3 regions of the Thalassotalea ganghwensis genome follow, and region 3 is predicted to be linked to each of the others. Evidence: predicted binding sites of a transcription regulator. Region 3 holds the regulator's gene; each other region holds the start of a gene.

Region 1 (10,426 bases), on a different contig from region 3:
GCTTTGATTCACCCGCTTTGTGTAAATGCTGATAGTCAAAATCAAACGGCTCGTAGTAATCATCAATTTCTGGTAAATCAGGGTTGGCGAAAATATTCGCTAAAATACGACGCTTACCCCCTTGTTTTGGCTCTAGCTTGCCGGCTGCATTACGCACCCAGCCGCCATTCCATTTTTCTTGGTTTTCCCACTCTTTTGGGTAACCAACACCTGGCTTGGACTCAACATTGTTGAACCAAGCATATTCAACCCCTTCACGTGAGGTCCAAACGTTTTTACAAGTAACTGAACAAGTGTGACAACCGATACATTTGTCTAAGTTCAGCACCATACCTATTTGCGCTCTAACTTTCATCGTCTTAACCTCTGTACTCGTTCAATTCACTTTCAGACTGGTCTTTACCGCCATGCTTAGCTTCTTCATCTAGCCAGTCGACTTTCGCCATCTTACGAACAATAACGAACTCATCTCGGTTACAACCTACCGTGCCATAGTAGTTAAAGCCGTATGATTGTTGCGCATAGCCACCAATCATATGAGTCGGTTTCATTACTGCACGGGTTACTGAGTTATGAATACCACCACGAGTTTCAGTCGTTTCAGCGCCCGGTACGTTCACGATACGTTCTTGAGCGTGATACATCATGCTCATACCTTCAGGAACACGCTGTGAAACAACGGCACGGGCTGCAATCGCTCCGTTAACATTGAATACTTCAATCCAGTCGTTATCTACAATGCCCGCATTTTCAGCATCAATTTCCGATAACCAGACAATTGGACCACCACGTGATAATGTCAGCATCAACAAGTTATCTGAGTACGTTGAGTGAATCCCCCATTTTTGATGTGGGGTGATCCAGTTAAGCGCAATTTCCTTATTACCGTTTGGCTTCTTGTTCATCATTGGCTGAACGGTTTTTAAGTTAATTGGTGGCTTGTATAAACACATGGTTTCACCAAAGTCGCGCATCCATTCATGATCTTGATAGAACTGCTGACGACCAGTAATAGTTCTCCATGGAATGAGCTCGTGAACATTGGTGTAACCTGCGTTGTATGACACGTGCTCATCTTCTAAACCCGACCAAGTTGGTGATGAAATAATCTTACGCGGCTGCGCTTGAATATCTCTAAAACGAATTTTCTCTTCTTGTTTCGGTTTCGCTAAATGGGTGTGGTCTCGCCCGGTAATTTTGCCTAACGCATCCCACGCTTTAACAGCAACAGTACCGTTAGTTTCAGGTGCTAGCGATAAAATCACTTCACAAGCATCGATTGCAGAATCAATTTTAGGACGACCTTCGTTGGCACCTTCATGATGAACCTTGTTAAGCTTACCTAAGAATTCCACTTCTTCAGTGGTATCCCAGTTGATCCCTTTACCACCATTCCCTAGTTTGTCCATTAATGGACCAAGCGAGGTAAAGCGAGCATAGGTATTCGGATAATCGCGCTCAACTTCAATCATATTAGGTGCAGTTTTGCCCGGAATTAAATCACACTCACCTTTCCACCATGACTTAACACCTAATGGCTGAGCAATTTCAGCTGGTGTGTCATGTAAAATAGGCAGGGTCACTAAGTCTTTTTCTTTACCCAAGTGGCCGTCTGTTAACTCAGAGAACTTCTTAGCAATACCTTTGAAGATATCCCAGTCACTGCGCGCTTCCCAAACCGGATCTACCGCTTTAGATAATGGGTGAATAAATGGATGCATATCCGAGGTATTCATATCATCTTTTTCGTACCAAGTAGCCGTAGGAAGAACGATGTCGGAATAAAGACATGTTGTTGACATACGAAAGTCTAAGGTCACGAACAAGTCAACTTTACCTTCAGCGCCTTTTTCTTCGAACTTCACATCTTCAGGCTTCTTATCACCTGCTTCACCTAAGTCTTTGCCCATCAAGCCGTGCTTAGTCCCTAACAAATGCTTGAGCATGTATTCATGGCCTTTACCTGACGAACCTAATAAGTTTGAGCGCCATACAAACATGTTGCGCGGGAAATTTTGAGGGTTATCTGGCTCTTCACAGGCAAACTTCAAGTCACCTGATTTAAGTTTGTCTACCGCATAATCTTTTGGAGACATACCAGCCGCTTCAGCTTCTTTACAAAGGTTTAACGGGTTCATGCCTAACTGCGGTGCCGACGGTAACCATCCCATGCGTTCCGCACGAGAGTTAAAGTCGATAATAGAACCTGTCCACTTAGATTTGTCTGCCAGTGGTGATACCACTTCATCCATTTCTAATTTCTCGTAACGCCATTGACTCGAGTGGTTATAGAAGAACGATGTACCGTTCATATGACGCGGTGGACGTTGCCAATCAAGACCAAACGCTAATGGCTGCCAACCAGTTTGCGGACGAAGTTTTTCTTGCCCAACATAGTGCGCCCAGCCGCCACCTGATTGACCAATACAACCACACATCATCAACATGTTGATTAAGCCACGATAGTTCATGTCCATGTGGTACCAATGGTTAAGTGCAGCACCAACGATGACCATTGAACGGCCACGAGTTTTATCTGCATTATCAGCAAACTCTTTCGCTACTTTGATAACATCTTCAGGGCGACAGCCAGTAATTTTTTCTTGCCATTTTGGCGTATAAGGAATGTCTTGGTCGTAGTCTGTTGCACAGTTTGCACAGTCATAACCATTATCAACCCCGTAGTTGGCAAGGGTTAAATCAAATACTGTAGTAACAAAGACTTCTTTACCATCCGCTAAGGTAATTTTCTTCGCTGGCACTTTACGATTTAAGATATCGCTATGCTCAGTATGGTCGAAGTAGTTATGTTCGTGAGCATTTGCTTCGGTGGCAAAATAAGGGAATGCGACGTCAACAATTTCATCATGACCTTCTTTTAAGCTCACTTTTAAGGTAACTTCATCACCTGATTTACCATCACGTTGTTCAATATTCCACTTACCACGCTTACGACCATCTTCACCCCAACGGTAACCTACAGCACCATTAGGTGAAATGAGTTCACCGTTAGCGTCATTTAAGGCAATGGTTTTCCACTCAGGGTTATTGTCTTGACCTAAGTTGTCAGCTAAATCTGATGCTCGAAGGAAGCGACCTTGAATAAGCTTGCCATCTTTTTCATCAAGCATAACCAGCATTGGGAAGTCGGTCGTCGTGCGCACATACTCATTAAAGTACTCGCTCTTACCAGTGGTATGGTATTCCTTCAAGATCACATGACCGAATGCCATGGCTAAGGCCGCATCTGTACCTTGCTTAGGCGCTAACCACTGGTCGGTTAATTTCGAAAGTTCAGAGTAATCTGAAGTAATAGAAACAACTTTAGTCCCTTTATAACGGACTTCTGTTAAGAAGTGTGCATCAGGGGTACGTGTTTGAGGAACGTTAGAGCCCCAAGCAATAATATAGTTTGAGTTATACCAGTCAGCAGATTCAGGAACATCAGTTTGCTCACCCCAAATTTGAGGAGAAGCAGGTGGTAAGTCACAATACCAATCGTAGAAGCTTAAGCAGTTACCACCAATTAAAGAGAGATAACGAGCTCCAGCGGCATATGACACCATCGACATTGCTGGAATTGGCGAGAACCCAGTGACACGGTCAGGTCCATATGTTTTCGTGGTATAGACATTAGCAGACGCAATGATTTCGTTTACTTCATGCCAGTCAGCACGCACAAATCCACCTAAGCCACGTTGCTGTTTGTATGATTGCGCTTTCGTTTTATCTTCGACAATTGACGCCCAAGCTTCGACCGGATCTTTGTACTGAGCACGTGCTTCACGCCATAGCTTAATTAGTTTTTTACGTACCTTAGGATACTTTAAGCGATTCGCGCTATAGATATACCAAGAGTATGACGCTCCACGTGGACAACCGCGTGGCTCATGATTAGGCAAGTCAGGACGTGTTCTTGGATAGTCTGTTTGTTGTGTTTCCCAAGTGACTAGACCATCTTTAACATAAATTTTCCAACTACATGAACCTGTACAGTTAACACCATGAGTAGAACGCACCACTTTGTCATGTTGCCAACGACGGCGGTAGCCATCTTCCCAGCTACGGTCTTCTTCAGTGGTAACCCCATGGTCACCCGAGAAGCTTTCAGATTTTGGCTTAAAAAAGCGTAATCTATCTAAAAAACGACTCATTTCTTTCTCCAAGCATTTATAGTTTGGAGTCATCATAGACACTGAGTTTTCAAAAAAACTTGATCTAGATCAAATTTAAAAATGGCCTATAAATCAATGGATTTACTATCTACCACCTTAGAGGTATAAGGGTTTAGCCGTGACTTTCGTTAGAATAGGTACTTGCAAGCAATAGACAAAACAAATACGTTTACACTACCCCTAATTTGGTTTTTGTGGGTATCACCATAAGAAGGTCAGTAATGAAAAGTGCAATTTTAGATCGACTGTTTAATTCCATCGTTTTTCGCATCGGTTTAATGATGTTTCTCATCAGTGCAATTTCAATATTAAGTATGTTCAGTTCGGTGTTTATCAGTGAAATGGCCGACCACGATGCACTTATCATTAATGAGGCGGGTTCGTTACGAAAACAAAGCTATAAAGTGTTAGCCAATATCGAACTACTGCCACTCATTCAGCCATCTGCTGTAAGCCTTCAGCAGCAAAAGATAAAAAGAAATATTGAGAAGTTTAGTCAGACGATTAATGCGCCTATCATGGAAAGCAGTGCGATTTCTCAGGGCAATATCCCAATCAAAATGTCCTTAGATAGCATTCGTCAAACTTGGACGGAAGAACTAAAACCACTTTTGCTCAGCTTAACCGACAATCCAGCACTGCTAAATGAAGTCATGCTATTTGAAATAAATGCCACGATCGAAAATTTTGTTTTTCGTCTCGATGGATTAGTAGGGCTTTATCAACAACGTGCTGAAGAGCGTATTTTTAGTATTCGTATGATTTTAGGTATTTCATTGATGGTAACGATTCTACTTGCGGCATTTACGATGTTTCAAATCAGTCGCCGCATAGAAAAGCCTCTTTCTGAGTTAACCTCGTCTGCTCGACAAATAATGGCCGGAGATTACACCGCCCATACCAATATCCAACAGAATGATGAGTTAGGTTTACTGGCTGAAACCATGAATAAAATGACAATGGCGTTGTCACTTTCTTATGGGCAACTCGAACAACGTGTACAGCAAAAAACCAGTGAACTAATACGCAGTAACGATATTTTAGAACTGCTATACCAAACATCACAGCTGATTAACGAACCAGGTGATTCATTAGACTTAACGCCGATTACCTTGAAGCTGGCTAAAGTCACTCACAAACCTGATTTAGATCTGTGTTTAACAACGCACAATAGCGATCAACCCTATGAGCACATCATTACTGAAGACAAACCTTTGCCAGACAAATGTGTTGAAAAAGATTGCGCTACCTGCATAAACGACAACGATAATGATTGCTCGACGGTCGCTGACCAGATGGTCATGCGTTACCCGATTAAAAAAGATAACATTAGTTATGGTGTTTTAGTGTGCAACCTAGACGATGACAAACCGCTCGAAGCATGGCAGCATCAACTGTTTTCATCCATTACCACATTAATCGCCAATGGTTTACATATACGTCAACAAAATGAGCAAAATAGACGTATCACCTTATTGAAAGAGCGTAATGTCATAGCTAGAGAACTGCATGATTCACTAGCCCAAGCTTTATCATATTTAAAGTTTCAAGTGACACGGCTTCAAAAGTTACGCCAAAAAGAAGCCTCCGAAGAGCACATCGAAGATGTTGTCATTGAACTCAAAACAGGATTAGATTCCGCTTACAAACAGCTTAGGGAGTTACTGACAACGTTTAGGTTAAAAATTGATGTTGCTGGTTTACAGCAAACATTTATAGAAACCATAGATACCCTTAATGCCCGAGCGGATGGCAAAATGCTCTTTCAATTAGATTATCAAATAGAGAACATTCCACTGTCTCCCAATGAAGAAATTCATCTCATGCAAATTGCCCGAGAAGCCACCCAAAATGCCTTACATCACTCCCATGGCACCTTAGTGACAATTTCCGCTTTTGCTGATCAGGATAAGAATATTCATTTACAAATTAGAGATAATGGCGTTGGTATACCTGATGATCCTACTAAGCTCAATCATTATGGTTTAGCAATTATGCAAGAGCGAAGTCAACATTTAAAAGGTCATGTGACTATCCACAACCTTGATGATGGTGGTGCAATTGTCGAGGTTGTCTTTAGACCAAGTTACTTGCTTGCGAAAGTCTCATAGCCACTTATAGTAGCGCTTTGGCGTCTCGGTGATACAGGAGCAATCGCCGTAGAGCCGTTTTTCGCCCAATCATCGTGAACATCGCCGTTTTTGCCATCCTTGGCACCACGGCATACGACCGCCAAGGATGGTGGAAATGTCGAAAATGCATTAATACATGGATGTATGTAATTAGAACAATGCAGGAGCAATTGTCGAGGACGCATATGTTCGACCGTTCATCCTGAACATCGTCGCTCCTGCGCATCCATGCGCCCGCGGCATACCGTACTTCCTGTACATAAAAAAGCCCTAGTGTCGCTAGAAACTCGGGCTAAAGGGCATAGCAAGGAAAGGTTTGCTATTGTCGTAAACTAACGTATTACGTTATGGGTTATAGTGTTCACCATCTTTACGTAAGTAAAACCAATAATTGATAAACACACACACCGCATAGAAAATAGCAAATCCAATGAGCGCTACTTCTGGAGTGGTTGCTTTTATTTGTTCGCCCAATACTTTAGGAATATAAAAAGCTCCGTAAGCGGCTACAGCTGATGTCCAACCTAATACTGGACCTGCTTGCTCTTTTGGAAACACCATAGCAATGGTACGGAATGTTGAACCATTTCCTATGCCAGTTGCAGCAAATAATATTAAGAACAAAATAAAGAATGGGATGAAAAATTCTTCAGGTGTTGCTGACTGATAGGCAGCTTGCATGAAATAAGCAACGCCTAATGCACTAGCGACCATAACAATAGCACAAATCTGTGTAACTAATGCTCCACCAACTTTATCTGATATCCAACCGCCTACTGGTCGAATTAACGCACCAATGAATGGCCCCATCCAAGCATACATTAATGCACTTGGTCCATTAGGATTGATGGTATCATGCGTCATTACACCATCGACAAGAATATGCTGGTAGCCAAAAATAACTTTAATAGATAACGGAAATGATGCCGCAAAACCGATGAACGAACCGAAGGTCATGGTATAGATAACACTCATCACCCAAGTGTGTTTATTATCAAAGATTTTATATTGACGTGTTAAACTTTGCTTAATTTGACCTGGTAACTGTTTTAATAAGAATACCGTTGAGACGATAACCAGAACTAAAACGATTTCTTTAGGGACACCAAAACCTGAACCATTTGCGGCTTCAGGAAGTAATAACCATAAACCCACACCCGCAGTTAGGAAACCGATAAGTAGCATTAAAACGATGAGAAACCATGAGGTTACTGGGTTACCAATATCAGGAGACACTTCCGCGGTTTTGATATTATTCATACCAAACCAACCGGCAAACGCCAAAGGAATGAGGAAAATTAACCACAAATAGCCCGCATTATGAATCCAAGTATCAGAGCCTGCTGGGATTTTCCCTATTAATGTCCCGCTGGTATTCACCAGTGTCATTGGTTCACCGCCAAACAAACCAAAGGTCATAAACAAAGGCACTAATATTTGCATAGTAGTAACACCAAAGTTACCTAAACCTGCATTCATACCCAAGGCATAACCTTGTTGTTTTTTAGGAAAGAAAAAACTGATATTAGACATTGATGAAGCGAAATTACCGCCACCAAAACCAGACAGGAAAGCCAATACTTGAAAAACCCATAATGGGGTGTTCTGGTCTTGTAGTGCGACACCTGCACCAAAGGCGGGAATCATTAGCAATGCGGTCGTGAAAAAGATGGTATTTCGACCACCGCATAAACGTATAAAGAAACTACTTGGAATACGCAATGTCGCACCCGTTAAGCCCGCAATTGCCATCAAGGTAAACAACTCTGATTTGGCAAATGGAAAGCCTAGGTTCAACATTTGTACTGTTATAATCCCCCAGTACAGCCACACCGCAAAGCCGCATAACAGACTAGGGATCGAAATCCAAAGATTTCGGTTTGCAATCTTCTTACCTTGTGACTCCCAAAAGCTTTCGTCTTCGGGATCCCATTTTTGTAAGTCAGCCATGGTTATCTCCAATAATTATTAATCAACATCGCCACTATGAAATAACTGGTTTTTAAGAACAATTGGTATAAAGGGGTAGGTAAATTTGCAGTGTATAGCGGTAAAATGAACAATTCATCACCAGTGAACACGTCAATAAAAAGATAATTTCCACAAAGAATAAGGGCTAGCAACAAACAGGCGTTTAATAGCAACTACCTACAAAGTAATAGGATTAACTACCAACTAATATGAAGGTGCTATCTGAGTTGAAAGTAGATAAAATTGATGCATATCAAATAAATCTTTCCAGATCGTATGTGCTGGCAAAGTATAAAGGATTAGAACAGGGGAATATTATGAACGCAGAGCAACAAGTCGCTATTATGATGGTTGATGATCATCCACTGCTGCGCAAAGGCTTGAGACAGTTAATTGAATTAGAAGATGAATTAACCATTGTCGGCGAAGCTAGTTCTGGCGCAGAAGCCCTTGCAATTGTCGATGATTGCGATCCTGATCTAATTACCTTGGATTTAAATATGCAAGGAATGGATGGCATCGAAACGCTTAGAGCGTTGCGTCTAAAAGGCGTATCATCGCGCATTCTTATGTTGACGGTTTCAGATAACGATGAAGATGTATTAGAAGCCATTAGAAGTGGCGCAGATGGTTACTTACTTAAAGACATGGATCCTGACGATTTAATTGAAAAAATCAAAGAAGCTACCTTAGGTAAAATGGTGATCAGTGAAAAGCTCACACAAGTACTCGCCAGCGCACTGCGCAAACCGGAAAAGAAAGGCTCTAATATTCTGTCATCTTTGACCAGTCGAGAGTATGAAATTTTGAAACTTATTTCCAAAGGCTTGAGCAATAAACTCATTGCCCGTGAGTTAGATATTTCAGATGGCACGGTCAAAGTACACGTCAAACATTTGTTAAAGAAACTGGATTTAAAATCTCGCGTAGAAGCGGCTGTTTGGATGGTCAATTATCAAACAAAATCTTAATTATTAATTTAGAGATAATTCGAGGATATTATGGTCGATTGTTGTTCAACTCCTGGTTTAATGCCGCTTGAGATCGCCAAAAAGCAATTACTGGAAAACATACCTGTTGTTGAAGGGACAGATATGGTCACCGTTTCAGCTTGCCAAAAACGTGTTAATGCTCACGCAATTAAATCCCCTATCAACGTCCCAGCTCATAACAATTCTGCAATGGATGGATATGCTTTCAATGCACCTAACGCAACCAATAATGTGGTTGCTCAAGGTGAAACCTTTAGACTCGTTGGTACGGCTATGGCGGGAAGTCCATTCATACAAGAACTCCAACCCGGTGAATGTATCCGTATTATGACCGGTGCCGTTGTCCCCGACTCGGCAAATACCGTCGAAATGCAAGAAAACGTCACCGTATTAGAAGATAGGGTTACGTTAAATCAGCCTCTTCGAATTGGCGAACATATACGTAATGCAGGAGAAGACATCGCACAAGGTAAAATTGTCTTTGAAGAGGGACACCTGTTTAGCAGTGCTGATATTGGCTTACTTGCATCGCTCGGTATTACTCAAGTGGAAGTAAAACGAAAACCAACTGTTGCAGTATTTTCAACTGGTGATGAATTAAAATCAGCTGGACAGTCTTTGGAATTAGGCGATATTTACGAAAGCAACCGTCATGTGATTATCGCCATGCTCGAAAACATGAATGTTAATGTCATCGATTACGGCATAATCTCTGACGATTACCAAAAGATAAAACAAACCTTTATCGATGCTAATCAAAACGCTGATGCTGTTATTAGCTCTGGTGGCGTTTCAGTGGGAGATGCTGACTACACAAAAGAGGTGTTAGCCGAATTAGGGCAAATTGATTTTTGGAAAATTGCTATTAAACCAGGTAAACCTTTTGCTTTTGGTCGATTAAGCGATAGTGTGTTTTTTGGCTTACCGGGTAACCCTGTGTCGGCAACAGTAACCTTTCATTTACTTGGTGTTCAAGCACTTAGAAAAATGATGGGCACCAGTTATCAAGACCCTATGCTTATATCTGCCACCACCAGCTCAAAAATTAAAAAGCGTGCCGGGCGTATGGATTTTCAACGCGGAATAGCGTCGGTAAATGCTCAAGGTAAGCTATCTGTATCACCACTTTCTCATCAGGGTTCTGGTATTTTATCGT
Region 2 (10,426 bases), on a different contig from region 3:
ACCTTCATGCTCATTCATAGTAGAGATTAACTATGCCCCAAGACGCCCCTAAAACCTTAAGCGATAGTCAATTAATGCGATACAGCCGACATATTATGCTCAAAGGCATGGATATCAACGGGCAAGAAAGGCTATACAATAGTAAAGTTTTAATTATCGGTGTTGGCGGCTTAGGGTGTGCTGTTGCACAATACTTGACTGCATCGGGCATTGGAGAAATCACGCTATCTGATGATGATGTTGTCGACCTAACTAACTTACAACGACAAATTCTTCATTCGGAAGCTGATATTGGTCTATCTAAATGCCAATCAGCAAAACAATTGTTACTGGCTCTCAATAGTGATGTTATCATCAATACCATTGAAAAACGCATGTCTGAACAATGCATGCAACAAACTATTTCACAACATGATATTGTCATTGATTGTTCCGATAACTTAGTGACACGTAATCAAATCAATAAAACCTGTTATCAACAAAAAGTGCCATTAGTTAGTGGCGCAGCAATTCGATTGGAAGGGCAAGTCGCTGTTTTTCACATGCAATCGGAAAGCGCTTGCTATCAATGCCTAAGTCAATACTTTGGCGAGCAGCAACTGACGTGCTCTGAAGCTGGGGTGTTATCGCCACTTGTTGGTATGATAGGTTCCATCCAGGCGATTGAAGCCATCAAGGTAATTTCGCTGCTTGGCAAACCCATTTACAATAAATTAATGCTCATTGATGCTTTTACCCTAGATGTTAAAACCTTTAACATTAATAAAGCAAAACATTGTCCTATCTGTGGTTAAAGCAGTTAAATTGCTTTATAGCCATGCTGCTCCAGAATAGCTTGTGATTCTGGAGAACGAATATATTTTAAGAATTGCTGTGCTAACTCAAATTTTCGTGTTCTTTTTAGAATAGTAGCGTGCTGCTCAATCGGTTGGTAATAGCTTTCAGGTACTACCCAAAAATGAGTATACGCCTTCCCGAACGCCTCTGGTTGCTTTTGCTTGGCCAATATCAGTAATGACAAAGGGACAAAGCCGGCATTAACATTACCAGAATCAATATAGTGAAATACTTGATTAACGTTATTCCCGATAATATTTTGAATTTTATCGATATTCTCAAATTTCAGGTTAGCTAGTACCTGCTGCGCAGCAACGCCATATGGGGCTAACTTGGGATTGGCAATTGCCAATCTCCCTTGATACTTTTCAAAAGTTGAGCGATTAATTTTAGTTTTTGTTTTCGGCATCCATAAGGCTAACTTTCCTAGCGTGTATTGTTGATTTTGGTAAGCAAGCCCTTGCTGAAATAATTGCATAGGGCGCATTTTATCTGCGGACAAAAATAAATCATACGGAGCGCCTTTAGTAATTTGCGCATATAGCACCCCCGTAGCGCCTGACGCCAGCTTTATTTCAACCTTGTGTTCTTGTTCAAAGTGTTTGGCCAAGTTAACCGCGCTCGCATAAAAGTTACTAGCGACAGCAACCGTAAGCGATTGGCTTTTGGCTAGATTAGTTATCGTTAACAGGCACAAAAGGATAGATAACTTAAAAAATTTAGACAAAGGATTAACCTTCTTTTTATTTAACTAACAATTACGATACCCTGTAAAGCTAGTCAGCTATTTATTGCTAACTTAGTTTTGCTAATTGTGACGCTGAAAGCATACTTTGTCACTTAGCTTCTATGATTATCGTGTTACTGACGAAACAATAATACAACCAAGTGTCACTAAATAATACGCATAGTGTGTCACTTGGAAAATCATATTTATCTAGTTAACAAACAAAAGATAAACCGAGCAAAGTCAACACAAGTCTACTTATAAAACTTTAAACTGGGCGTAAATATCCTCTCCAATAGTCAACTCTAACTTATATAAAGAAAGCAATGATATATTAGACATCAATATTTGATTTTCTATCTCAAGTATAATTGTTGCAAAATGCTTGTTTATATTTATTTCTTTAACTCTAGTCAAAAGACAATTGACTATAGACGTCAGAGATGGTTTTTTTTTGCACAAGCTAACTTTATTAGCTTCAATCTCAATATTTACATCTGCTAAGTCGTAATGAGGTGCTGTGATATATATAAATTGGCTATTAGAGTTGGATCCTAATTTTACCTTAGCTAAGTTAAACTCTTGAATAATTTTATCGATTTTCCCACTTAAAATAGCGCTTTGCGTTTGGCCTGGTTCTTGACTGAGCGACGAAATCAATTTTTGACTTATACCAGATTTAATTACTTTAAAGTGATCTAGATGCAACAAGTAATTTGTGCTCATTGCTAGCTCTTTTAGTGAATGACTAACAAATAAAAATTGCTTATGAAAGTGCTGATGTAGATATTGGATTAATTGACAAAAATGTTCTCTTACCTTCCAGTCTAATGCGGAAAATGGTTCATCGAGCAAAATAAGTTTTTTTCCAGACAGTAGGCTCTGCGCAAATAAGACTTTTTGCATTTGTCCCCCGGATAAATGCAAAGGCATCTGATCTAATATCGATTCAATTTGACACCAATTAATAACATCTTCAAATTGATAGCTATTTTCAGAAGCAAAACATCCATGAGCTAAAACCAGTAATAAGTTTTTCCGTACTGATAAATGAGGAAACAATGTTGCTCCTTGATCAAGGTAGTATATAGGTGACTTGTATGCTGATAATGTATCAACTCTCAAGCCGTCATAATGTACTACTGATATCAAGCTGTCATCGATTCCTGCAATATTCTTCAAAAAGCTAGATTTTCCAGCCCCTGAGGCTCCAAATATGCCAACTACATTCTCATTTAGATTTAAATATAATTCTGGCAGCTCATTTTTGAAATCAAGTAAAAGCATGTTCGACCTTAATGTGATTACCGATAAAATAAGGCGGGTCGATTAAAACGGTAAAGTAGAATTAATGACAAAAAAGAAATTGAAATCAAAATTATAGCTAAATTATGAGCTTGTTGATATTCCATCGCTTCCACGTGATTGTACAATGCAATTGATAACACCTGAGTTTCGCCAGGAATATTACCCCCTATCATCAGTACTAAACCAAATTCTCCTAACGTATGAGCAAAACCCAAGGTTATTGCACTAATGATTGCTGGCTTTGCTAAAGGAAGACTCACTAAAAATAATCGTTTATAGGGCGATATACCAAGTCCACCTGCCATTTGGTCATACTTAGTTCCAAGTTGAACAAAATTAGCAAGCAACGGTTGAACCACGAATGGTAAAGAATAAATTAATGAGGCCAACAATATACCCGCAAAACTGAAGGCCAATTGCTGCCCAGTTAACCAAAACCATCCTCTGCCTAACCAAGTTTCTGGCGCAAAAGCAATCAACATATAAAAACCAACCACTGTAGGTGGTAGTACCAAAGGTAGTGCAACAATACTTTCAATTATTGCCTTCATTCGACCTTGATAACTTGATAACCACCAAGCAAACGGGATACAGAAAATAAGCAATATAAAAGTCGTAAAAAAGGCAAGCTTTATCGTTAACCAAAGTGACGTAAAATCAAAAGTCACGATTTGTCTCCAGCTTCTTTGTTCCTGACAGTTTAATATCCTCACTGACAATATGGCTGATTAGCCAATCCGATAGAAAATACCAAATAGCCATTGCACTCTCTTTATTGATATCATTTCTATTCATGCGAATTAACTCATTGACGAAGTTTTGATGTTGTAATAAATGCAAGCGCTTATCTTTTTTAGTTAGCTTTTTTATATATTTCTCTTCCGCACTAAAATGATACTCGGTGTAATCTATCAGACGATTAAAAACAGCGTTGAAAGTATCGACATTAGCGTCATTTTCAATCGCTTCGGCTAATGTATTTATGATGCTCACAAGCGCTTGATGCTGAATATCTATTTCTTTTATGCCGATGTTGAATCCTGTTTCCCACTCAATATATTGCATCTCATTCTCCTATGTAGTGATCACAGTTGATGAATCCCTGCAATATGATGCCAATAACCATTACTATGATTAGCTGCTAATGGTACCGCTGAGCTCTGCTTTAACTTTTCTAATATTTCAAACGCCTGCTTACCTTCTGGAGAAACTCGCATAATGTCTACGAGTCCTTCCATGGCTTGTTGTTCATTGGTTAAGTTATAGCAATCTCCTGACATCGTTTGAATACCATTGAGTACAAACAACGCTTCACCTTCTTGGCTTTGTGTAAGCCTGCCATTGGGATAATTGATGCAGCAATATTGACACTCATCCTTTGAGCGATTTTCTGATCGTGCAGTAAAACAACGCGCAGAATAGGCGAGCGGTAAATGTCCGTAACTATGGACTTCCACTTCAAACTGGTCTAAAAATCCTGCTCGTTGGCATTGTTCGACAATCGTTTTTAATCTATCCCTAGAAAGCTCCACAGGCATACACCAACGCACCATGCCTTGACGCAGCAATAGCTGCAAAGAGTTGTGGTTATAAATGTTCAATGCACTGCCTGCGACAAATGGCAGCCCCAGTTGACTAGCTACATGTACCGCTGACATGTCATTTGCTTCAATCAGAAATTCACCATTATTAATAAACTTTTTTAGCTCTTTGAGTTCTGATGGTGCTTCAAGCAACACCATGGTCGACAAAACCACTTGCTTGCCTGCAAGAGAAAGCTCCTTTGCTATTAATAGATAATCCTTTAGTTTTACCTCTCTACGTTTACTGCATACAGATTCACCTAAATAAATAATATCTGCTGCACTCGTTTTAGCCTGTTGATAAAAAGCTTCTACATCAACTTTGGGCCAAAAATACAATAAATTTCCTAATGAATATTTCATCGCAACCTCTATTGCCAACTTTTATGATAAGCCCCTAAAGTCGTTTGATTACCTTCAGATAAATTCGCTAACTTTTGTTGCCAACGCTGTTCAACTACGAAACTCCCTTGTTGCTTGCAGGCATCTATTGCTTGTCGCCACGCTTGAGTGACTTCCTTAACATAAGCACTGCTGCGCTGCCTTCCCTCAATCTTCACAGCAGAGATGCCCATTTTTAAAAGTTCGGGCAAAAGTGCCATAGAGTTTAGGCTTGTCGGTTCCTCTAATGCATGAAAAAGGTTGTCATCAACATTAAAACGCCCTTTGCACAATGTCGGGTAGCCGGCCGCTTCATCAGGTGCATACCGATCAATTAATATGTTATTTAAGCGAGACTCTAAGCCTTTATCAGTTTCTTTCCAATCAACGTACTTGGCTGGTGAGCAAACACCATTCATATTGGGGGATTCCCCAGTTAAATAAGAAGATAAATGACAACGCCCCTCGGCCATTATGCATAGGCTGCCATAGGCAAAGACTTCCAGTTCGACATCAGTCGCCCTAGCCAGTTGTTTAACTTGGTGGATCGAAAGCACCCGAGGCAACACCACACGCTTTACATTAAAGTTGTTTTGGTAGTAATTAATAGCTTCGGCATTTGTCGCCGAAGCCTGAACAGATAAGTGCAGTTCTATCTGAGGGTACATTTTCGCGGCATAGTCTAACACCGAGATATCAGCGACAATTAAAGCATCCACACCAATTGAAGCGGCCAAATCAACAGACTGCTTCCACGTATCCCATTGATCGGCACTGGCAAAAGTATTAATCGCCATGTGTAACTTCCGGTGATGTTCTCGTACATATTTCACTGCTTGTTCGAGTTTACTACGAGTAAAATTCAACCCTTCAAAATGCCGTGCATTAGTATCATTTCTTAATCCGATATAGACAGCGTCTGCGCCATTATCAATCGCCGATTTTAGCGATGATAAATTGCCTGCTGGACATAAAAGTTCCACCTAATACCCTCCATACTTTTAGTTAATTTTCTCTGATTTTCATAGGATGGCAATGCCCCAAAAGAGGTACCTCTAAAAGCCTAAAATGAAGTCATTATTTATTGATCCAGCGCAATGCCTTTGCATTTGAACTTTGCAAAATACGTCGACAATAGATTTACTTCGTTACAATAGAGGGAACAGTTATGCTGCAATTTGATGCTCAATACGCAGAAAATTTTGGACAAGCGTACGCTAAAGCATTACCGCAACTCGGTAGTGCCATTGCCGATATTTTAAATTGGTTTGGTTGCCATCAAGTGTTTGGAGTTGGTGGTGACTTCGCCGCTAACTTGATCGCAGCCTTAGATGGTAAACTTGAATTATCTCCTTCTAGCAACGAGATGCACGCCGGTTTTAGTGCTTGTGGTCATGCTGAATTTAATGGTATTGGCGCCGCATTAACAACCTATACTGTGGGCAGTTTACCCTGCACAAGTGCGGCCGCATTAGCCATCACGGAGAAACTACCTGTTATATTTTTATCAGGAGCGCCTGGTGAAAGTGAAATATCTCACCATACAATACACCATACGATAGCGTCAGCTTCAGCCTGGCACCCAGAATATGACTGTGCGATTGACGCCTTTCGCGCTTTGGGGATGAAAGCTGAACGCTTGCAAGGTGCCCGAAACAAACATCAACCGAACATGGCCGCTGAGCGCTTTTTTCAATTAGTAACTCATGCTTATCTAAATAAACAGCCAGTGTTTATCGAGATCCCACGAGATCTCGTTTTTCAGCCTACTCAAGCCATCAGGCTTCCAGAAAATCGTAATCAACTCATTCGTGAAAACTTCGTGTTGCGAGGCGAAACTTTAATTGCTGAGCAAATTATCAAGAAACTCAATCTGGCTAATAAACCGCTGGTTTATATTGGTGAACATGTAAAACTAAACAACGAATTGAAAGAATTGCTGATGTCTTTTTGCCATCAATACAGTATTCCATTTGCCACTAGCTGGCTTGCCAAAGGAATTTTTGATGAGTCCGATCCGCTATGTTTAGGCAGTTATAACGGCGTTTTCAGTCGTAAAAAAAATCGCCAATATATTGAGCAAGAAGTCGATTATATTCTTGAAGTTGATACCAGCATTTACAATCAAGATACCAATGCGGCATTCAATACGGGCACTCACATCATCGAAAACTTTGACAACAAAACAGTAGTTAAAGGTACGGTTCAAAATCAGCAAGGAGTGATCAATATTTTAAAAATCCTTTTAGCTGCTGATATTCCATTTTTTTCGTTAAGTGTGGTTAAACAGCTACCACCGCCTTGTAAACAAGATACCCAAGTTGGATTTCATAACCTAACAACCGTGCTTAATCATATCCAACAAGGGTTATCTCAGTCTTTGATATACTTACCCGAAGTCGGTAACTCTTACTTTGCTTCCTATGACTTGATCACAAAACAATCTTCCATTGGCCGCAGCTGGATATGCAATCCCTGGTATGCCGCTATGGGAACAAGTTTACCCTACGCCAGAGCCGTCGCGAAAAAGCTCAATTCCATTCAATCGAATGATATTGCCGTGGTTATTACCGGTGATGGCGGCTTTAACTTTCAATTAAATGAGTTGATTCATTTTCAACGCGAATCACTCCCATTAATAATCATTTATATGCGTAACAATATTTTTCATTTAGGCAAGTCAGGTAATGGCAACATCTATCATTGTTCTACGCCGCTTTTCAATGCGCTCAAACTCATTGAAGCTTATGGTGGAAAAGGAGTTAAGTGTGAAACGGTGGGGGAATTTACTGATCATTTGCTTACTGCTGTTGATCACAATGATGGTATAACGCTTATTGAAGTCCCTGCTAGCACAGATAGTGACGCACAAAGCCATGAAATCCTTATGCTCAACTTATACATCCAAGCCCAAAATGGCGATCCAGTCGCGATGAGCAAGTGGCAAGAAATCACTCAAGATGGGAAGGCAATATGATACATCTTCCTCATGCAAAAAAAACGATTTCCGGCGTTCCGCAGACATTTGTAGAATGTCTTAAAAAACTCACCTCTAAGGCTCCAGCGCATGTGCTGGGGTCAATTGATTACCTACCTCATAGAGTGAGTGAGCCATTACTGTCATTAGTCCTAAATAAACTTTTTACAACAGCCTTACAAAACGAAGAGCTAAGGTTCTTACGAGAAAAATACTTAAAGTTGGTCGTTTCGGATTCTAATTTAACCTGCTTTATCACGGTAACTCATGGTTCCAACGAAACAGCTAAAATGTTAGTAATCAGGCGACTTCCATCCCATTTGCATCATGCCGATGTTGAATTCTCAGCTGACACTAAAAGCTTAATATTGCTAGCAAATAAAATAGTTGATCCTGATACCTTATTTTTTCAAAGAAAACTGCTGGTAACCGGCAAAACAGAGCTGGGTCTTGCGATAAAAAACTTCATTGACGACTATGACTTCGAGGAAAACATACCGATTCCAATACAACATGCCATTAAACGGTTAAGTCACTTGTTATCAGAATCAACTTAGCGCGTTTATTTATTGTAAGAGTTTATTGCACAAACAATTAATGGCTCAGCTGATTAGCCAAGCCTTTGATTATGCAAACGAGTTTAATTAGTGGCTATGATAAAAACGGCGCTGATGTTCTTTTCTTCTACCCGCACTAAAAGCCGATACGCGTTTGAGGTATCCAATCACTCGCGTGCCGTGGTCAATATCCTCTGAATGGCATTCTGGACAACGCGGTAACGTTCTCTTATCAATATGATTACAGGCATTACATAAGGTGATTTTGACGTTTATGCAGAAATAGTTACAACCCGTTTTTGCGGCAACATTGAGTAAATTCAAAGCGTTAGTTGATGACAAAGTTTCCTCCAAATTTAGGTGCAAGGCTGAGCCTCCATCTAAGTAACGGGTAAAGCCCTTACCATGCAAAATAAACTTATCTAAATGATTAATGGCATTGTCTTCAACAACATAAAAGTATGAGTTGTAACACTCACGCGGCACTTGGTATCCATCCGCTTTATCCCACTTGGCATTTTTGATACCCAAATTTTCCGCCGGGACGAACTCAGTATTAAATTGATAGCCATACTGCGCCTTGGCTCGACGATTAGCGAGATAAATGACTTCTAATTGCTTATCGACGAACTCCCGATAATCCTCGCCCGTGTCGACATTAATGCCTAAAAACTCTGCCGCCTCAACCATACCGTTAATACCTAAGGTTAAAAACTGTTTATCAAGATGAATAAATCCTGCGTCATAAACGGGTAGCATGCCATGACTAAGATAATCGTCGATTATCGCTCGATAAGCGACCTGATATTGTTGAATTTTTTCAACCTCAGTTAACAAGTCTCGACCATCTTGGATTAATCTATTCATATTGATGGTGATGACATTAATTGAGCCCGTCGACACTCCGCCAGCGCCTAAGGTATATGAAAAGGTGTTGTCACTGATTTCATTGCGCAGTCGGCAACAAGACGCTAAAGAATCAGCACTATCTGATTGGTAAATAAAAAAGGCATTGCCTTCGCTAATTTGCTGCGCGCACATTTGGGCAAACTGCGTATCTTTGACTAATTCGTTGTCAGTCAGCATCGCCGCTGTCACGACGGGAAAAGTGAGTAATGATTTTTCTCGTTCCTTGTTAAACCACCCCATAAAATAAGCTTGCAGTCTTTCAACACTTTGCCAATTAGGGGGCGTGTGATCGGGAAAGACAAAATTTTCAAAAAGCGATTCAAAGTAGTAACGATCGTAAAGCGATATATTCCAAAACACACTTTGATACCCGCGCGCCGCTGCCGGTTGATTTAACGCATAAACGACGTGTTGCAGGTGATTGTCTATCTCTTTAGCGTGAGTATTAAGATAGTCTTCACCAAACTCTTGTCGAGCAAAGTAATCAAAATAGGTAAGAAATTCAACGGTGGCAATTGCGCCTGCAAACTGAGCACTTATCGCAAAGACTAAGTTAATGAAACTTCCGCAAAACGATGCTAAATGCTTAGGTGCTTTTGATTCACCACCGAGTTTGGTTAAACCGTCGAGCAAAAAAGGATATAAAGATATTGAAGCACAATAGGGCTTTAAGCTGGTTTCGTCATGAACGTATATTTCATGTGCTTCTATTTGCCTGATATATTCTTGCGCCAATTCATCTGAAAACAACTCGCTAATTTTACCAGCGATTTGCGCTCGATTAATCTGAATTACATAGTCTTTGGTTAATTCAGCCTCCAATGTTGCGATGTTCTTGTGTGTCACGTTGGCATTAGCGTCCATTTTTGAGCCATCTGCGGCATTAGTCGCATGGACATACTGATGAATGAAGTTCTGTTTTTCTGCTATCTGAAATGGAGTTAAACGCTGCATAATGATTCTCTATTTTTATTGTTAAGATGATTAGGCAAAAACCGATAATTTAGGCATTGCCCGGTATGTAAATTGATTAACCTTTGATTCGTCGTTGGCTCATTTAACCCGCCCTTCTCGGTAAGCCATGGGCCTATTTTAAGATAATCTAAATGACGTGAAATTCGCTGCGGCACTCGCTCTAAGCCAGTGT
Region 3 (10,426 bases):
CAGAAAATCAAGAGATTATCGTTGCAGCTAAACACTTAACGCCAAACGATATTGTTTTAGTTAAACCAGGCGAAACAGTACCTGCTGATGGCATCATTGTGCACGGCCAGAGCCAATTAAATGAGTCAATGCTTTCTGGCGAACAAACCCCATTAACTAAAACGATGAATGATGAAGTATTTGCTGGCACCATAAATACTGATGGCAATATTACGATAAAGGTAAAGCACGATAATCAACATTCATTTTTAAGCCAATTAATCCGCTTAAGTGAATCTTCTCAAGCACATAAACCTAAGCTTGCTATGTTGTCAGACAAAATAGCCCAGTATTTTGTTGCCTTAATTTTGGTATGTGCTGTGGCTACAGCGATTTACTGGCAGCAACATATGCCAGAAGAAGCTTTTTGGATTACCTTATCCGTACTCGTTGCCACCTGCCCTTGTGCTCTGTCACTCGCCACCCCTACGGCATTAACGTGTGCGACGACAAGGCTCAACAAAGAAGGTATTATGATAAAATCTGGCCATGTGCTTGAAACTATGCCTTCGGTAGATTGTATCGCATTTGATAAGACCGGCACATTGACGTCAGGTCAAGTTCAAATAAGCGCTATTAATATTTTAGAGCCATCCTATTCGAAAGAAGATTTACTCGCCCTTAGCGCTGCCTTGGAAAGTTATTCGGAACACCCAATAGCAAGTGCATTTAAACAGTTTAGAAATTTCCAAGTCAACGCAGAAGACGTCCAAATTATCAGCGGAAGCGGTATTAAAGGGGTTATTGATGGCCATCAATATGCTATCGGTAGGTCGTCTTGGCTTTCTGAATCAAAAGAAGATACTGAGCAGGCTCGATGTGTGTTAGCAAAAAATGGAAAACTACTCGCTTCATTTAGTTTTATCGACCAAATACGCGATGACGCAAAAGCTTTGGTAGACAGCCTTAAGAAGAAACATGTTAAAACAATTATGCTCTCAGGGGATAACCTAGCGGGTTGTCAAACGGTGCAAGACGCGCTAACACTTGATCATATCTATGCATCTTGTTCTGCAGAAGACAAGATGAAAAAACTAAAGCACTATCAACAGAAATTCACAGTCGCGATGCTCGGTGACGGTGTGAATGATTCACCAGTTTTTGGCGCAGCCCACATTTCGGTTGCAATGGGTGGAGGCACCGATGTTGCAAAATCAGGGGCAGACGTTATTTTGTTGAATAACCGCTTGTCCTCTATGAAGACCTTATTTAATATTTCAGTTAAAACAAAACGAGTGATTAAACAAAATTACGCTTGGGCGATGGGTTATAATGCCATCGTACTTCCATTAGCGGTAAGTGGTCATATAACGCCATACATGGCTGTTGTTGGTATGTCTTTGAGCTCTATACTTGTTATTACTAATTCACTTCGGTTGCTAAAAAGAGGCTCAAAATGAGTATTATTTATGTATTAATACCTATCGCGATAATTTTAACAGCGTTAGGAATTTACCTCTTTTTTTGGGCCGTAAAAACTGACCAATTTGACGACTTAGAAAAACAAGGATTAAGCATTTTGTTTGAAGAGGACAAACAAAATAAACCACCTAAATCCAATAGTCAGGAACAAGACATTCCGCAGGCAGAAACCAATTCTGACTCAGTGAGTAAAAATGCCCTAAATAAAGAATAACAAAGGAGCTAAATTTAACTTGTCGTCAAACTCCCCCCTTCTATCGCCACTAGTTTTCAATAGGATCCCCTAATGGAGATGAACTTTTTCGCTGGCTTGGTTGTTGGTTTGCTCGGCGCTGGTCATTGCATCGCAATGTGTGGCGGTATTTCATCGATGTTAACGGCTGCTTTGCCCAATGACCAAGGCATTAGCACAAAGAAGTTCTTCTATACACTCTACTACAACATTGGCCGAATTATTAGCTATAGCCTCATTGGTTTTATCGCTGGTTTTACTGGTTCACTTGCTGCAAAAAACCTTGGCGTTCCGTTAAATATAATGAGGTTTATATCGGGTATCTTCTTAATACTTTTAGGGCTATATATCGGTCGCTGGTACAGTGGATTAGTTCAAGTTGAGAAAGTTGGACAAATATTATGGAAATTCCTTTCACCACTCAATAAGAAGTTTCTTCCAGTCGATTCATTAGCCAAAGCATTTGGATTAGGTGCACTCTGGGGCTGGTTACCGTGCGGGCTAGTTTACTCAACACTTACCTGGTCAGTCGCATCAGCGGATCCTTGGCAAGGCGCGCTAATTATGATGGGGTTTGGCATTGGAACTTTACCTGCGCTGCTTAGTGTTTCTGTCGGTTTTTTATCATTCAGGCAACTCATCTCTCATACGCTATTTCGTCAAGTAATGGCGATTACATTGATCATTTATGGAATTATTACGTTAAAGATTGCATCTGGCATAATGTTCTAATAACATCTCCATATACCAGTGTAACAATCTTCTTAGAGTTTATGATGCAAAACCGTCAATGTTCAGGCCAGCAACACATTCATTGCCAAAATTGTAGTATTAGTGAGCTATGCCTGCCTTTTACTCTCAATGATCAAGAACTTGAAAAGCTTGATCAAATCATTGACCGCAAGCGTCCTATTCATAAAGGCGAACAATTGTTTCGTGACGGAGAGAAGATGCAATCATTATTCGCTATCCGTTCAGGTACCTTTAAAACATTTACTGTTGATGAGCATGGTGAAGAACAAATCACCGGTTTTCATTTGGCTGGAGATTTGCTCGGTTTCGATGCAATCGCAGCTGAAAAGCACCCTAGTTTTGCAAAAGCATTAGAAACATCTATGGTGTGTGAAATTCCTTACGATACCCTTGACGCGTTATCAAACTCTGTGCCTAAATTGAAAAAGCAAATTCTGAGAATGATGAGCACGGAAATTAAGGCTGATCAAGAAATGCTGACCTTGCTAAATCGTAAAAATGCAGAACAACGTTTGGCAACCTTTCTTTCATCGCTCAGCATGAGGTTCCATGCACGAGGTCTATCGCAAACAGAATTTAGATTAACGATGACACGCAGTGATATCGGTAACTATATTGGTTTAACCGTAGAAACGATTAGCCGACTATTAAATCGTTTTCACAAAAGCCAATTAATCGAAGTTGAAGGTAAATTTATTCGTATCCTTGATATAGAAAAATTGAAAGAGGTTGCCGCACTTTAGCGGCAATATTCACGCTCAGAAACGCTCCACAAACTTTATCCCTATAGTAGCAAGTTCTTGCGTACTATTTTTCAGTTACATATCAATAATAAATCAACAACTAATATCTTGATTTAAAACAATGATCAGCAATTCTTTGCTGCATGATCATTGAACAACTACACTTATATCATTAGTATAAAAACTCACTATATGATTCAGGTAATGCTAGAGGCACGAAATGGAAAAGTATAAAAAGATTTTAGCCGTCATCGATCCAACCACTGAGCATCAAAAAGCGCTTGAACGAGCGGTAGAGTTAGCTAATAAAACGGGTGCAACCATTACCGCATTTATGTGCATTTATGATTTTTCCTACGAAATGACGACTATGTTATCGAGTGACGAGCGAGAAGCAATGCGTCAAACGGTTATCAAGGACAGGGAACTTTGGTTACAAGAAAAAATCACCTCATTACCAAAAAATTCTCTAACTATCGATTTTAAAGTCGTTTGGCATAATCGCCCGTTTGAACCGATTATTGAGCAGGTATTAACCCAAGGCTTTGACATCGTACTTAAAGGCACACATGAACACCATAAGTTAAAGTCGGTCATTTTCACCCCTACTGATTGGCATTTAATTAGAAAATGTCCATCTCCTGTATTACTGGTTAAAGAGCATAGTTGGCCGAAAGGAGGTAACATTTTAGCCGCTGTTCATGTTGGTAGCGATGAAAAAGAACACCAAGCGTTAAACAATAAAATTACTGAAGAGGCGATTAACCTTTCAAAAATAATCGACGCGAATGTCCATTTAGTGAACTCATTTCCTGGCACGCCCGTTAATATTGCCATAGAAATTCCTGAATTTAATGCTGGGGAATATAATGAATCGATGCTTAATCACCACAAAGTTGCGATGGCCAATCATGCACAAAAATTTGGTGTAGACAGCACTCATACACACGTAGAAGAAGGTCTTCCTGAAGAGGTTATTCAGCATCAAGCTGAAAAATTAGATGCTGAACTCGTCATACTCGGTACCATTGGTAGAACTGGCATTTCAGCCGCATTAATAGGTAATACCGCCGAGCATGTTATCGATAACCTAAATTGTGATGTTTTAGCATTGAAGCCTGAAGGTTATGTTTCACCAATGGCGCAATAGTTAATAATTAACATCAAATCTGTACCGCGGGCTGTTAGCAAACATTATCTGCTACACAGCCCCTAATAACACATCAAACTAGTCGTTTAGCGTTAGACTCTCTTATAAATAACTTACCTCTAAAATAAATAAGCGATATAATATGTCGCCATTTTTAATCAAATAAGTTCAGCGATTATCATATAGCTGTGTAATAAACGTAAACTAGGTAGTTAAAGTAAAATGAATCAAGTCGATAACCGCAAAGAAGTTTTTGAAATGAATAAGTTACAAAAAAGACTTCGAAGTAAAGTTGGTAAGGCTATTGCTGATTATCATATGATCGAAGATGGTGATGTCGTGATGGCCGCTATTAGTGGCGGTAAAGATTCCTTTGCTATGCTCGATATTCTATTAAGCCTTCAAAAATCTGCACCAATAAACTTTAAGGTTGTAGCCGTAAATCTCGATCAGAAGCAACCGGGCTTTCCAGCCGATGTCTTACCTAATTACTTTGAAAGCTTAAATATTCCGTATTATATCGTTGATAAAGATACATATTCAGTCGTTAAAGCTAAAGTACCAGAAGGGAAAACAACCTGCGGTTTATGTTCTCGTTTAAGGCGAGGAACACTGTATTCGTTTGCTGAAGAGATCGGAGCCACGAAAATAGCACTGGGTCATCATATGGACGATATCGTTGAAACACTCTTTCTTAATATGTTTTTTGGTGCAAAACTTAAAGCAATGCCCCCCAAACTTAGAGCAGATGATTTACGAAATACCGTTATTAGACCATTATCCTACTGTCGTGAAAAAGATCTAGTCGAATTTGCCCAATTACGAGAATACCCAATCATTCCTTGTAACCTTTGTGGTTCACAGGAAAACCTCCAAAGACAACATATTAAAAGTATGCTTAATCAATGGGATAAAACAAATCCTGGCCGCGTCGAAAATGTTTTTAAATCGATAAAGAATGTCAGTCCAAGTCAATTAGCAGATACGGAGCTGTTTGATTTTGCAAACTTGCCGATAGATCGCAGTAAACCAAGAGAAGCTTATGACTTTTCAAAAGAGACCGTATCCTCAACCAATATCGATGAGTCACTCATTATTAATGTCTCTAACCTATAGCACGATGATTTTTTAAGATAAGGTAGCAGCATACTTAATTAAAAAGCGCCATTGTTAACTATACAGTAAAACCTATGTACATTCGCGAGTAAGTGATAGGCTTTATCAGTAGAGCTTTTGCAAGGCATTATTTACGTACACACTGTGTATATACGGTGTGTACGTTTTTAAAAGTAATCTTATTTAACTATCTATCTAATAATTTATATCGGCTATTTACATTATAGGATTGGGTTTCGTCATTTCTGCTCATATGTAAAAATTGGAAGGTCTGCTATGAGACTAATAGCAGACGGTCGAGTGTTATGCCTGACGGTGAAGTATGTGCCGGCACCATTGATAGTTACTTCGGCTATACGCCCATAGCGGACCTAACAAATTACCTAGTTGAGTCTGTTCGAACGGCAAATATAATGAGAAAGAGGCCAGTTGAATATTCGAGAATCAATCAAAAATGAAATCAACAGCTCTGCTCCCCGCAGGTCCAAAGAGTTGGTTACAATACCTATACAGATAAAAAGGTATTGCAGAATCGCAACGTTCCTCTTAAGAAACAAGATCAAATGGTACTGATTTATGCTCATTTTACGCTAACAATACCGCTACTTTTCTATGAGTTGCACTAGGCTCTGATAAATCGAGCTAGCAAATTTTTCTTATTCGCACAATAATTAAGTACAGTAATCAATTTCACTGAAGAAATGCCGTTAGAACTGCTTCTATAAAGGCTCATAAGTGAAAAACAATTATTAGGCAAGGTATCAACGACATCTTCGTATGACTGGGAGAACAAGATTGTCATTCTATTCACGGTCTCTTTTATTTTTCACTATATGGTGTTGGCATGTCTGTGCTTATTCGACGGAAAATATTAAAAGCAACTTATTTGAGCTAGGCGAATTGAACTTTCAGCTTGTCGCGGAGGATGCTGATGTGCCCTCCTGTTGCACCGCAATGGTCCAAGATAAGTCCGGGTTTATCTGGCTGGGTAGTCAGGAAGGCTTGTATCGATTTGATGGCTACGACTTAAAAAAATACTTACATGAGCCAAATCAGGCAGATTCCATAGCGGGTAATTTTATCTACAGTCTGTGGAGCGCAGCAGATGGAAAAATCTGGGTTGGTACTATAGACAACGGTGTTTCGGTGTATCGGCCTGAAACAGACAACTTTGCTCACTTCCAAAAATCTCATCAATCAGGAGAAGGATTACCTAATAACGAAATTCGCACTTTAGTTGGGGATAACCAAGGTAGCATCTACGTTGGAACAAACAAGGGGCTCAGTCATATTAACATCTTAACTGGAGAGATCACCAATTTTGAAAATATTGAAGGTTGCACGAGTGTTTATCAACAAAAGCAAATAAGGGCTCTGGCTTATGACGACGAAGGACATCTTTGGATGGGTACGACATCAGGACTTTGCCGAATCGTTTTGCCTGAAACCCTGGATAATCGTATTGCTTCGGACGAGCCAGCTTCGCTATTTGGCGATGAGCACAATGATTTCAACGAGCAAACCGTATATCGCCTGTTTAAAGCCAAAGACAATAGAATGTGGGTTGGTACACGCCGTAACGGAGCTGCAAGCATCAATATCAGTACCGGAGATGTGTTACGTATCGGTCATACTGAAAACTCAAAGAAAACGCTCAGTCATGGCTGGGTCTTCGCTATAACACAACCCAATGACAAAGAAATCTGGCTCGGTACTTTCGGTGGTGGCATTACTGTTGTAGATGCTCATCGTGGAATTGTATTGCGACATATTCGTCATGACTCCTCCGACAAATACAGTATTAGTTCCGACTATATCGGCGCCCTATTAACGGATAAGTCCGGGTTAATTTGGGTGGGGACATGGGTCAATGGATTAAGCTTTTACAATACTAAAAATGCCGCATTTCGCACCTTAAGACACAGTCCCTATAAACCGATGTCACTTAGTCATTCAGATATTAGTGCCATCATAGAACTCAATAATGGTGACATATGGCTGGGGAACCGAAGCACTGGTATTGATATATTGAAATCAGGAAAAGGGGTCGTCAAAGGGATACGGCCCGATAGTGAAAACAGCTTAAGACTTCCAGATGGATTTATTAGGGTATTACTGCAAGCGTACGATGATGCAGTGTGGATTGGCACTTTTAATGCAGGACTTTACCGTTACACAATGTCTGAAACGCAATTGGCGAATTTTTCGATTGATAACGATGTTGCCAATATTCAAGTTACGGCACTTTATGAGACGCCAGATAAACATTTATGGGTGGGAACAAATTACAACATTGCCCGTTTGGATCTCACCCGTTTGCAGTTCACTTCGTTGGAGCATATCGAAAACATTGACTTGGTCCGGAACCAGGGCATTAGTAGTTTTAGCCTGACTCCAGACGGAGTGCTATGGATTGGAACACAAAATGGCTTGTTTGCGCTGATAAAACAGAACAACAGATTATTTGCAATCAGTGAATCCGCCGGTACAACTGATACCTTATCCGATGGTTCCATAGAAAATTTAGTACTTGACGAAAGTGGGACTCTGTTTGTAGGCACTTCAGATAGAATATTAAAGTTGCTGAGTTTCGATGGTAAAAAAGCAATATTTGAGCCTGTGAGCAACACTATTGGTACGCCTGGTTTTAGTGGCTCAAACCTTATGATTGATCATATTGGAAGGATTTGGCACTCCGGTGGTTGGATAAATCCAAAGGACAAAACATCCCAGTCTTTAGAACAAGAGGATGGCTGGACAATCGGTAGTAATTGGGCAGGATCCTATCAAAAATTGCGCGATGGGACCCTGCTTTTCGGTGGAACTGAAGGCTTACTGATCGTCAAGCCTGAATTGTGGACTCCTTGGGAATTTCAGCCTGAACTCGTGATAAGTCAGCTGGAAGTTAATAACAGAGTCACACCAGTTCCTGAACGGTTAACATTAGCACCAGATACCCAAAGCTTTTCAATACAGTTTTCCGCACTGGATTTTAGTGCGCCTGAAAAGAACAGATATGCCTATCGTCTTGAGGGCTATGATCATAGTTGGATCGAAACAAGCGCTGACAACAGACGCGCTACCTACACAAACCTTCCACCCGGTAAATATATGCTTAAAGTGAAAGGGACTAATCGAAAAGGTAACTGGAGTGATAAACAAGTTGCCTTTGTCATTGAGCAACAGCCAGCCTGGTATGAAACCTGGTGGTTCAGGATGATCCTGATCTTTGCTTTTGCCGGACTCACATACTTCATCAGTTGGTTACGCTTACGGTCTTTGGAAAAACAAAAAAGGGAACTTAATCACATAGTCAAATTAAGAACACTCGAATTAGAGGAAAAAAACAAGCAACTGGAAATGGCTAGTTTAACTGACCAGTTGACCGGTGCGAAGAACCGACACTTCTTCGACCGTTTTATTCATCAGGAGATCAAGCAGCAAGAACGAAGCAAAGAAAGTCAAAAAGGCAAAGCTGATTCCTGCATTGGCATCATGATTATCGATGCAGATCACTTTAAACAGGTAAATGATGTCTATGGACATAATGCGGGTGACCAAGTATTGATCCAACTAACCCGAGTTCTCCAAGAAAACTGTCGAGAGAATGATTGGGTGATTCGGTGGGGAGGTGAAGAATTCTTAATCGTATGTCGCTCAACTACCTTAGAAGCACTCCAGGACTTAGCTGAAAGAATTAGACAAGCCATTGGTGCAAATGATTTTGATATAGGTGACAGAAAAATTATTAAAAAGACTTGTTCAATTGGTCTCTGTCAGTGCCCTTTCGTTACAGATGAGAGGGCATTATTCACTATAGAGCAAACCTTGCACATGGCTGATTTAGCACTTTACATGGCCAAAACTCATGGCAGAAACGCTTGGGTGAGTTTTACAAATGCAACTCTTGCCCCAGATGAAACAGTTAAACACCAAATGCTGAACCATACAGAAGAAGCGATTAATGCTGGATATTTAAAAATTGCATCTTCTATCAAAAGTTTGGAAACATAGTAAGCAATCTATTTAAGTTATAACAGATGATGCTTTTACTGTCTGCTCCCGCTATATGTCAAACTGTTGAATTGCACGAGACATTGAGCCGGCTTAGAACATTCTAACCTGCAATACGAAAACAACCGCTGTGAATTGTCTCATCAGCCCGGTAGACAACAAGAACGGAAAATGCGGCGGTCTAAATCGCAAGGGCAGGCTCAACGGTTTTTAACACGCCTGCCTTGAATTATGGTTTACGATCAAATAACTGATTAATATGAGAAAAATCCTCACCCTACACTCCCTTAAGAATATAAAATAGATGTCAATATGGAAAATATGAGGCATCATGTATTTTGATTTTAGGAAAAATGACATTTTTCCTTTACCTATACTCGTCCCATACAAAGGATGTTGGATAACTTTGCAATTTTTTTGATGTAAAAGAAGCTAAACTAGTTTATGAATGTCAGCGAAAGTCGTAGAGAAAACACTGTAAACCTATATGCATAAATAACAGTATTAAGGCAGATTTCTCTGCCTTAATACATGTTATACACACTAAAAGTTACTGTATATAACTGTAGAGACACCTTTTTATATGACATTCTACTCACTGACTTCATCCGTAAAATATCGTTGATTGTGTCTGATCATATCAGAAATTTCAGTGATATAGTCAAAGCCCCTTTCTGAATAAGGTAATAAACCTGTTGCTAGTATTTCAGGCGCCAAATGATGATCACTCTCTCTTAATTGATGACGTATGGTACGAAAGACTTTGTAAGCGCTGTGGGTATTTATATTGTGAAGATAGCGTTCAACGGCATGTTCTACAGAGTCAAAGGCTGCTACTTCGTGACGAGCACCATCATCTCTACCGTTAGGGATCATGCCACATCCTTCTCGGTAACACCAAATCCCAAAAAAGTTCAGACCAATTCTCGCAAATCTTGACGTACCCCAAGCAGATTC

What was found. The regulator FNR, encoded in region 3, switches genes on or off when oxygen is low (the NO sensors DNR and NnrR bind a similar motif). The targets are predictions, from matches to a motif close to TTGATCTAGATCAA.
Region 1: a site for FNR is predicted at 4,214-4,227, ahead of ACSLUH_RS08595 (nitrate reductase subunit alpha). Genes of this name have one in related genera too.
Region 2: a site for FNR is predicted at 5,921-5,934, ahead of ubiU (ubiquinone anaerobic biosynthesis protein UbiU). Genes of this name have one in related genera too.

The regions. Positions count from the first base shown of each region.
Region 1 is NZ_JBQRUM010000006.1:229,359-239,784, reverse strand. It holds gene narH (nitrate reductase subunit beta) at 1-355, opposite strand, end outside; gene ACSLUH_RS08595 (nitrate reductase subunit alpha) at 360-4,154, opposite strand; gene ACSLUH_RS08590 (histidine kinase) at 4,397-6,286, shown strand; gene ACSLUH_RS08585 (MFS transporter) at 6,653-8,257, opposite strand; gene narL (two-component system response regulator NarL) at 8,596-9,249, shown strand; gene moeA (molybdopterin molybdotransferase MoeA) at 9,280-10,426, shown strand, end outside.
Region 2 is NZ_JBQRUM010000006.1:244,373-254,798, reverse strand. It holds gene ACSLUH_RS08675 (molybdopterin-synthase adenylyltransferase MoeB) at 33-794, shown strand; gene modA (molybdate ABC transporter substrate-binding protein) at 800-1,564, opposite strand; gene ACSLUH_RS08665 (ATP-binding cassette domain-containing protein) at 1,823-2,851, opposite strand; gene modB (molybdate ABC transporter permease subunit) at 2,869-3,543, opposite strand; gene ACSLUH_RS08655 (bacteriohemerythrin) at 3,530-3,937, opposite strand; gene ACSLUH_RS08650 (U32 family peptidase) at 3,958-4,818, opposite strand; gene ubiU (ubiquinone anaerobic biosynthesis protein UbiU) at 4,827-5,819, opposite strand; gene ACSLUH_RS08640 (thiamine pyrophosphate-dependent enzyme) at 6,005-7,813, shown strand; gene ubiT (ubiquinone anaerobic biosynthesis accessory factor UbiT) at 7,810-8,370, shown strand; gene nrdD (anaerobic ribonucleoside-triphosphate reductase) at 8,458-10,233, opposite strand; gene nrdG (anaerobic ribonucleoside-triphosphate reductase activating protein) at 10,221-10,426, opposite strand, start outside.
Region 3 is NZ_JBQRUM010000004.1:202,179-212,604, forward strand. It holds gene ACSLUH_RS06005 (heavy metal translocating P-type ATPase) at 1-1,439, shown strand, start outside; gene ccoS (cbb3-type cytochrome oxidase assembly protein CcoS) at 1,436-1,675, shown strand; gene ACSLUH_RS06015 (sulfite exporter TauE/SafE family protein) at 1,748-2,425, shown strand; gene ACSLUH_RS06020 (fumarate/nitrate reduction transcriptional regulator Fnr) at 2,470-3,189, shown strand; gene uspE (universal stress protein UspE) at 3,410-4,339, shown strand; gene ttcA (tRNA 2-thiocytidine(32) synthetase TtcA) at 4,562-5,455, shown strand; gene ACSLUH_RS06035 (ligand-binding sensor domain-containing protein) at 6,410-9,469, shown strand; partial or broken gene ACSLUH_RS06040 (IS6 family transposase) at 9,569-9,685, shown strand; gene ACSLUH_RS06045 (glucosaminidase domain-containing protein) at 10,061-10,426, opposite strand, start outside.